DNA from 2 places in the Pseudarthrobacter sulfonivorans genome. Region 1 is predicted to be linked to the other one. Evidence: riboswitches for the same ligand, from Rfam matches in the RefSeq annotation. Region 1 holds a riboswitch; the other holds the start of a gene.
What was found. Region 1 has a riboswitch for S-adenosylmethionine ahead of AU252_RS11770 (DUF1737 domain-containing protein). Riboswitches for the same ligand answer to the same signal wherever they lie in the genome.
Positions count from the first base shown of each region.

Region 2: linked by a shared signal. The riboswitch ahead of AU252_RS18485 (aminotransferase class V-fold PLP-dependent enzyme) and the one ahead of AU252_RS11770 (DUF1737 domain-containing protein) in region 1 are both predicted to bind S-adenosylmethionine.

Region 1 is NZ_CP013747.1:2,637,053-2,641,429, reverse strand. It holds gene AU252_RS11785 (acetyl-CoA C-acetyltransferase) at 79-1,275, shown strand; gene AU252_RS11780 (hypothetical protein) at 1,284-1,784, opposite strand; SAM riboswitch class IV at 1,910-2,025, shown strand; gene AU252_RS11770 (DUF1737 domain-containing protein) at 2,039-2,296, shown strand; gene AU252_RS11765 (rhodanese-like domain-containing protein) at 2,293-2,706, shown strand; gene AU252_RS11760 (O-succinylhomoserine sulfhydrylase) at 2,703-3,911, shown strand; partial or broken gene AU252_RS24790 (methyltransferase family protein) at 4,016-4,377, shown strand, end outside.
Region 2 is NZ_CP013747.1:4,074,098-4,078,474, forward strand. It holds gene AU252_RS18480 (class I SAM-dependent methyltransferase) at 1-559, opposite strand, end outside; gene AU252_RS18485 (aminotransferase class V-fold PLP-dependent enzyme) at 684-2,123, opposite strand; SAM riboswitch class IV at 2,159-2,272, opposite strand; gene hisN (histidinol-phosphatase) at 2,432-3,244, opposite strand; gene rsgA (ribosome small subunit-dependent GTPase A) at 3,297-4,377, opposite strand, start outside.

The DNA of each region.
Region 1 (4,377 bases):
CTGCGCCACCTCACCGGCCCTCACGGTTCGCCTAAGCTGGCCCCAAGCACTCTTGAATCCGCAACCGAAAGGCAGACCATGAGCAATGACGCTCACATCCCCGTCATCCTGGGCGGCGCACGGACCCCCTTCGGCAAGTTCCGCGGCAGCCTCTCCGGGCTCACCTCCAGCGAACTCGGTGCCCACGCCATCCGGAACGCACTGGAACGGTCCGGGGTGGCGCCGGAACAGATCCAGGCCGTCATCGTGGGCCAGGTTATCCAGGCGGGCGCTGGCCAGGGACCCGCCAGGCAGGCCAGCCTCGCCGCCGGCATCGGTTGGGATGTGCCCACCGTGACCATCAACAAACTGTGCTTGTCCGGCCTGACTGCCGTAATTGATGCCGCCCGGATGATCCGCGCCGGCGAGGCTGATTTCATTGTGGCGGCGGGCCAGGAATCCATGACCAACGCCCCGCACCTGCTGCCCCGGCTTCGCGGCGGCGTGGCCATCGGCGATGCGCCGCTGCTGGATTCGCTGAACTTTGACGGCCTGCAGGACCCCGTCTCAGGTGAACTGATGGGGTCCGCCACGGACGCGGGGAACGCCCGCCTGGGCATCAGCCGCGAGGACCAGGACGCCGTCGCCGCCCTTTCGCACCAGCGGGCGGAGGCCGCCCGGGCGGCCGGCATCCTGGCTGAGGAGATCGCTCCGGTGGAGGTCCCGCAGCGCCGGGGACCCGCCGTCGTGATTGATGCCGACGAAGGCATCCGCGCCGGCACCACCATCGAGACGCTGGCGGCACTGAAGCCCGCCTTCTCCAAGGATCCGGCGGCCACCATCACCGCCGGTTCTGCCTCCCCGCTGTCGGACGGCGCCGCCGCCGTGGTAGTGGCCAGCAAGGCAGCTGCGGAAGCGGCCGGCCTCAGCTGGATCGCGGAAATTGGCAGCCACGGCCAGACCGCCGGACCGGACGGATCCCTGCATTCCCAGCCGTCCCGCGCCATTGAGCGAGCCCTGAAACTCGAAGGGCTGACCATTGACGACGTGGACCTCATTGAGATCAACGAAGCCTTCGCCTCGGTGGTGCTGCAGTCCGCCACGGACCTGGGGATCGACGCGGACAGGATCAACGCCGACGGCGGCGCCATCGCCCTGGGCCACCCGGTGGGCGCCTCGGGGGCCCGTCTGGTCCTGCATCAGGCACTCGCGCTGAACCGGCGCGGCGGCGGGACAGGCGTGGTTGCCTTGTGCGGCGGCGGCGGCCAGGGCGACGCCCTGATCCTCAAAGCCTGACGGCAGGTTCAGGCTCCGGGTCCAAGGATCACCAGCGGCACCAGGCGTTCCGCGCACGAAACCCGGACCAGTTCCGGCGGCCCCTGGGCCGCCCGGTTGTTCACCCCTGTGTCGTCGCACCAGTCCAGGTTGTACGGGTAAGCGGTGACCCCGGCCTTCCCGGGAGCCACGCCAGCCGGGACGGTGAACACGAAAGTGAAGCCGCCGTCGTCGGACATGGGAGCGAGCTCTTTCAGCACCGCGGTACCGGTCGCATCCTTGACCGTCACCTGGACCTGCGCATCGGTGCCGTAGCGGGCATCGCAGGTGGTATCCGGGGCGCTGACGGTGACCTGGTCGCCGGGTTTCGCGGCGGCAGGCGCGACGGAAAACTCCGGCGGCATGCAGGGCGGCGGCGCGAAAATGCTCCGGCAGCTTGTCACCCCCGCCAGCACCGGCACGGCGCACAACGTCACAGCCAAAACGCGTGCCCAGGCGCCCGTCAATGAACGCCCCCGAAAGTTCCCCATGACCCGATTGTCCCGTCGGCGCCGGCGTTACGGAAGCACGGCGGGATCACGGAAAAACGCGTTGGTTACGGAACATGACGACGACGGCAGTGCGGCCGGGCGGGCCGGATGTTACGTTTTTGGGGAGTAATGAGAACCGGCGCCAAGCCCTGACTGGCCGGTCGGCAACCCTCCCTTTCGCGGCGGGGTGCCTCAGGTGAATACTCGGCATATCGACCCATTCGAGCTGCAAGCGTGAAAGAAGGAGTTCCGTCGTGTCTGAAGCACCCGCCCCTGAAGAGAAACTGTCGTATCGGCTTGTCACCGGGCCGGATGACAGGTCTTTCTGTGAACGGATTTCCACTGCCCTGGCCGAAGGGTATGTCCTGCACGGCAGCCCGGCCGCGACGTCCAACGGCGGCGTTGTGATTGTTGCGCAGGCACTCATCCTCCCGTCGGCCATCGCCACCGCTGACGCCGCCGTCGCCTCCGCCGTGGATGACCTCGATTTCGACGGCGAGGGCCACGCATGAGCTACGCCGGAGACCTCACCCCGCAGCAGGCCTGGGCCAAACTCGAACAGGGCGCCATCCTGGTGGATGTCCGGACAGAAGGCGAATGGGCCCACATCGGCATCCCGGACACGAAGGCCACTGACAACGATCCCCTGTTCATCCCGTGGACGTTCCCGGGCGGCATCCCGAACCCGGATTTCATCACCGACCTGACGCAGCAGGCCCCGGAGGACGACGGCGCGGAGCTGGTCTTCCTCTGCCGCTCGGGCCAGCGCTCCATCGCCGCCGCCATCGCCGCGACGCAGGCCGGCTTCACCTCCTACAACGTCCTGGAGGGTTTCGAAGGCGAGCCGGACCGCTACGGCGAGCGCACCGTCAACGGCTGGAAGAACCGCGGCCTGCCCACAAATCTGGGAATAGCCAAGTGACCTTCAACCCAGACGCCGCCGGCTGGAGTGCCGAGACGCAGGCGGTCCGCGGCGGGCTGGACCGCACCAACTTCCAGGAGACCACCGAGCCGGTCTTCCTGAACTCGGGTTTCGTCTACGAGTCCGCTGCCGCCGCCGAGCGCGCCTTCACCGGCGAGGACGAACGCTTCGTCTACTCCCGGTACGGCAACCCGTCCGTGGCCACCTTCCAGGAACGCCTCCGCCTGCTCGAAGGCACCGAAGCGTGCTTTGCGACGGCGTCGGGCATGTCAGCGGTGTTCACGGCCCTGGGTGCCCTGTTGGCGGCCGGGGACCGGGTGGTTGCCGCGCGCTCACTGTTCGGCTCCTGCTTTGTGATCCTGAACGAAATCCTGCCGCGCTGGGGCGTGGAAACCGTGTTTGTTGACGGCCCGGACCTCGAGCAATGGGCTGCTGCACTGTCGGAGCCCACGACCGCAGTGTTCTTCGAATCCCCGTCCAACCCGATGCAGGAAATCGTGGACATCGCCGCGGTCAGCGAGCTGGCGCACGCCGCCGGGGCCACCGTCGTCGTCGACAATGTCTTTGCCACTCCCCTGCTGCAGCGCTGCGGCCAGCTGGGCGCGGACGTGATTGTGTACTCCGGCACGAAGCACATCGACGGCCAGGGACGCGTCCTGGGCGGCGCCATCCTGGGCACCAAGGAATTCATCGACGGCCCGGTCAAGCAGCTGATGCGGCACACCGGCCCGGCCCTCTCCGCGTTCAACGCCTGGGTGCTCACCAAGGGCCTGGAGACCATGGCGCTGCGCGTGAACCACTCTTCCGCGTCCGCGCTGCGGCTGGCCGAATGGCTCGAACAGCAGCCGGCCGTCAGCTGGGTCAGGTACCCGCTGCTGAAGTCACACCCGCAGTACGAGCTCGCCGCCAAGCAGATGAAGGCCGGCGGCACCGTCCTCACGTTGGAACTTGCGACGACGGGTGGCCGCTCGGGCAAGGAAGCCGCCTTTGCGCTGCTCGACGCCCTGCGGATCATCGACATCTCCAACAACCTGGGCGACGCGAAGTCCCTCATCACCCATCCGGCCACCACCACGCACCGCGCCATGGGTCCCGAGGGCCGCGCAGCCATCGGGCTCAGCGACGGTGTGGTGCGGCTGTCCGTGGGCCTGGAGGACGTGGACGACCTCATCGGCGACCTGGAGCAGGCACTCAAGCACATCTAGTTCTGATTGGCCTGGTTCTGATTGGCGCGAAGGGACAGTTGAGGCCCTGTTTCTTGCGTCTTTCGGGGCCTCAACTGTCCCTTCGCGCCGGGAGGTGGTGACGTATGGATGCACCCACGGACTGGGCCCGGCTGCTGTCCAACATCCCGCTGCCCGAGCAGAACCTGGCGGGAATCGCCGTCGGCGTGGTCCTTCAGCGTTTGATGCCGCTCCGGCTCGGCGGGCCACACTTTCTGGGACGGAGCATCGGCGCTGCATCGTTGGCGGCGGGTGGCGCAATCGTTAGCTGGGCGTGGATTGCGGCCCGGAACACCCGGTTGGCCCGGCCCGATGCGTTGGTGACCGGCGGGCCCTATTCGCTCTCGCGGAACCCGATGTACGTGGGCTGGGCCCTGGCGAACCTCGGAATTGGGCTGCTGCGCGATGATGCCTGGATGGTGGCGGCCCTCCCGGTGGCTTCCGGCGC
Region 2 (4,377 bases), 1.4 Mb from region 1:
GCGTCACATGGCTCTCGAGGCCTTCAAACTCCGGCCCCACCACCGGGCGGAACCCGGGCTTGTAGACGTCGCCCGCGTGCATGATGCGGGACAACCGGTGCACCCACGGAACGGACGTGTCCAGCTGGTTCCAGATCAGCCCCAGCGTTCCGCCGGGCCGCAGGATCCGCGCCAGTTCGGTGCTCGCCGGCAGCGGATCGCACCAGTGCCAGGCCTGCGCCACGCTTACGACGTCGAACGAGGAGTCAGCGAGTCCCGTCGCCTCTGCCGTCCCCTGCGTCGCGTCCGCCGCCGCGTAGTGGGCCCGCAGCTGTTCGAGCATGTCCGGCGACGGGTCCACGGCGGAAACCGCCAGGCCGCGTTCCAGCAGCAGGGCGGTGAACTTGCCGGTTCCGGCGCCCACGTCCACCGCGTCCGCGGCCCCGGCAGGGATCAGCCAGTCCGCTGAGTCGGCCGGGTAGCCAGGGCGTACGCGCTGGTAGTGTTCGCCGCCGTCCTGGAAACTCCGTCCGAGTTCCAGGCGGCGTCCGTGCTCAAGTCTGGGGCCACCCCGTGCCACGTGCGGCCTCCTTCAACTGTGCCCATCGGTATCCTTCGAATTTACCGCATGGGCCGCAGCCGCTGGGTCAGGCGGCAGTCAGGTGGCAGCGGTCAGGTCAGGAACCAGGGGAGGAAAGCGTCAGTCAGTCGTCAAGGCACGGAGCCGCGCCGGCGGTGCCCGGCGTGTTGGGAGCCCAGTGAGGGTACGTGCGGGTGTCGTTGGCCGGAACCCAGCGGCCCGCGTCCACCACGTAGTCCCAGCCCAGGCCGGTCCGGCGGAGTTGCTCCAGGCCGGCAAGGAGCCGCTGGGCGTCTTCCAACCGGGAGCCTACGCCGAAGCTGGCCCGCAGCGAACCGGAGGGAAGGCCGAGGCGCTTGAGCAGCGGGTGCGCGCAGAAGCGGCCGTCCCGGAGGCCAACGCCATGCTCGGCCGACAGGAACGCGGCCACAAGCCCGGCGTCGTACCCTGCCACGGAGAAGTTCACCACGCCGATGGTGCCCGTTTCAGCGTCCGTGTCCGAGAAGATCTGGTGCACGGTGACGCCGTCGATCTTCCCGAGCCCTTCCACCAGGAATGACCTGATGGCTGCCTCGTGGGCGTGCCAGCGGTCGTGGTCCAGGGACGCGATGACCTGGGTGGCGCGGGCCAGTGTGGCCGCGCCGAGGACGTTGGGGGAGCCGCCCTCGTGCCGGGCCGGACCGGTGGCCCAGCTGACGCCGTCGAGCCTGGCCTCGCGGACGGCGCCGCCGCCGGCCAGGTGGGGAGTGCCGGCGTCGAGCCAGTCGGTGCGGCCCACCAGGACCCCGGAGCCGAAGGGCGCGTAGAGCTTGTGCCCGGAGAAGGCGAGGTAGTCGACGTCGTCGGTGCTGATATTGATGCGCCGGTGCGGTGCCAGCTGCGCGGCGTCCACCACGATCCGCGCTCCGTACTCATGGGCGAGGGCGGCCAGGGCCTTGATCGGGAGGATCTCGCCGGTGACGTTGGAGGCGCCCGTGATCGCGAGGAGGCTGACGTTGCCCTGCTCAAGTTCGGCGCGGAGGACCTCGAGGGTCCCCACGATGGTGTCCGCGGCGACGACGCTGCGGTGCGGGACTCCCTGCCACGGCAGGAGGTTGGCGTGGTGTTCGATGTCCAGGTAGAGGACATCGCCATTGGACCGCCCGTCCGTCGCCGGCAGGCAACCCGCCAGCAGGTTAAGCGAGTCGGTGGTGTTCCGGGTGAAGATGACGGAGTCGTCCGGGCGTCCGCCCACAAAGTCGCGCACGATGTCCCGGGCGTTCTCATAGACGGACGTGCTGATCTGCGATGCGTAGCCGGCGCCGCGATGGACGCTGGCGTAGAACGGCAGGATCTCGTTGAGGTAGGCCGACACCACGGAGAGGGCGGGAGTGGATGCGCCGTAGTCCAGGTTTGCGTACCGGATGTGGCCGCCCTGGATCAGCGGTGCCTGGATTTCCGCGCCGGTGACGGCAGAGAGGGGGCGGCCGGCAATGGCGGCGGCATCCTTGAACAGCGCAGCGGCCTTGGCGGGGGCGGCGTTGTCGGGAGAAACAGTGTTGGGGGAGACGGTGGCAGTTGTCACGGAGACCTCACTCTAAAAGGACTCCCGGTAACGGGAACCCGCGCTTGCCGTGTCCATTCCGGACCGGCCTGGTCGTCACCCGGGGCACCCCACCGCGAATGGAGGGTTGCCGGCCAGCAAACCGGGGTTTAGCGCTGGCACTCGTGACCTGTTAAGAAGCGTAGAACATCCGCCGCTGCAGAAAGGAAGCCCGGCCAAATGTTAAGGACTTTGTTACGCGCGTTTGAGGAACCGTCTCATTTGTCGAAGATACGACGGCGGACGCCCCCTTGAGGAGGCGTCCGCCGTCGATAATTCGAAGAAAGTGCCTAGAGGAGATCGTCCAGATTCGGGTTCAGCCGCTTGAGCACCTCTGAGTGCAGAATGGAGTTCGTGGCCAGGGCGTTGCCGCCGAACGGCCCGTCCTGTCCCTCCAAGGAGGTGAAGCGGCCGCCGGCTTCCACCACGATGGGCACCAGGGCAGCCATGTCGTACAGGTTCAGTTCGGGCTCGCAGGCGATGTCCACGGAACCTTCGGCCACCATGCAGTAGGACCAGAAATCGCCGTAGGCGCGCGTGCGCCACACGTCCTCGGTCAGGCCCAGGAACTCATCCAGGTTGCCGCGTTCCTTCCAGCCGCCCAGGCTGGAGTAGGACAGGGAGGCATCCGAAAGTTTGGAGACGTCCGAGACGCGGAGCCGCGTTGCGGCGGCAAGGGACTTGCCCATGTACGCGCCGGAACCCTTGGCGGCCCACCAGCGTTTGCCCAGCGCGGGCGCGCTGACCACTCCCACAACGGGTTCGCCTTCGTCCACGAGGGCGATCAGGGTGGCCCAAACCGGGACGCCGCGGACAAAGTTCTTGGTGCCGTCGATGGGATCAATGATCCAGCGGCGGGAGCCATGGCCCGAACTGCCGAATTCCTCTCCCAGCACGGCGTCGCGCGGACGCGAGCGGGACAGCTGGCCGCGGATGGCTTCCTCCGCGGACTTGTCCGCGTCCGTTACCGGCGTCAGGTCCGGCTTGGTCTCGATGCGGAGGTCCAGTGCCTTGAAGCGGCTCATGGTCTGGTCATCCACGGAATCTGCCAGCACATGGGCAAGGCGCAAGTCATCGTTGTAGCTCGAAGCGGGTTGGATCATGGTTCCAAACTACCGTCTCAGGGCCGCAGTGTTGGGGACATCGGCGTCCCGTCTAGCCGATGCTGCCCAGTTCCTTGGTTTCCTGGCCCACCAGGCGGGGATCCGTGCCCAGCAGCCGCCGCAGGGACGCGAGCCGGGCCGGGCCGGTGGGGCCCGCGTGGCCGGCGGACACCCAGGCATCCACCCCGCAGTTGACGGCCGCGGTGTTGTGCTTGCAGCCACGCTCGCAGGCATCCGTACCCGGCTCCAGGTCCGGGAAGGACCGCAGGATCCGGTCCGGGTCCACATGGGCCAGGCCGAACGAACGGATGCCAGGGGTGTCGATGATCCAGCTTCCGGCGGGAGCTCCGGTCAGCTTCAGGGCAAGGGCCGACGACGACGTGTGGCGGCCGCGGCCGGTCACCGCGTTCACTCCACCGGTGGCCCGTTCGGCCCCGGTGAGCGCATTGACCATGGTGGACTTGCCCACGCCGGAATGACCCAGCATCACCGAGACCTTGCCCTCGAGGTACGCGCGGAGCTGCGAAACTGCGTCACTGTCCAGGCGGGCAGAGAGGCCGTCGTCGGAGCGGGCATCGATACCTGAGGCTTCGGAGTCCGACGTGCGGCTGATGATCACCGGGAAGTCCAGGTGCTCGTAGTTGGACAGCAGTTCCGCCGGATCCTTGACGTCCGCCTTGGTGACGAGCAGCAGCGGCTCAATGCCGGCGTCGTAAGCGGCCACGAGGGCGCGGTCGATGAAGCCTGTGCGCGGCTCCGGGTTTGCGGCGGCCACCACCACTACCAGCTGATCTGCGTTGGCCACCACCGCACGCTCGATCGGATCAGTGTCATCGGCGCTGCGGCGCAGCAGGGTCCTGCGGTCCTGGATCCGGACCAGGCGGGCTAGCGTGTCGGGTTCGCCGGAGACATCTCCAACGAGGGAGACGAAGTCGCCGGCAACCACGGGGGAGCGGCGGAGTTCGCGGGCCCTGGCTGCGATGATGATCCGCTCGTCGCCCGAGTCTTCGCCGACGACGGCGGTGTACCGGCCGCGGTCCACTGTGATGATGCGGCCCGTGACGGCGTCGTCGTGGCTGGGGCGGTCCTTCGTGCGCGGCCTGGAGCCCTTTTTGCTGGGCCGGATCCGGACG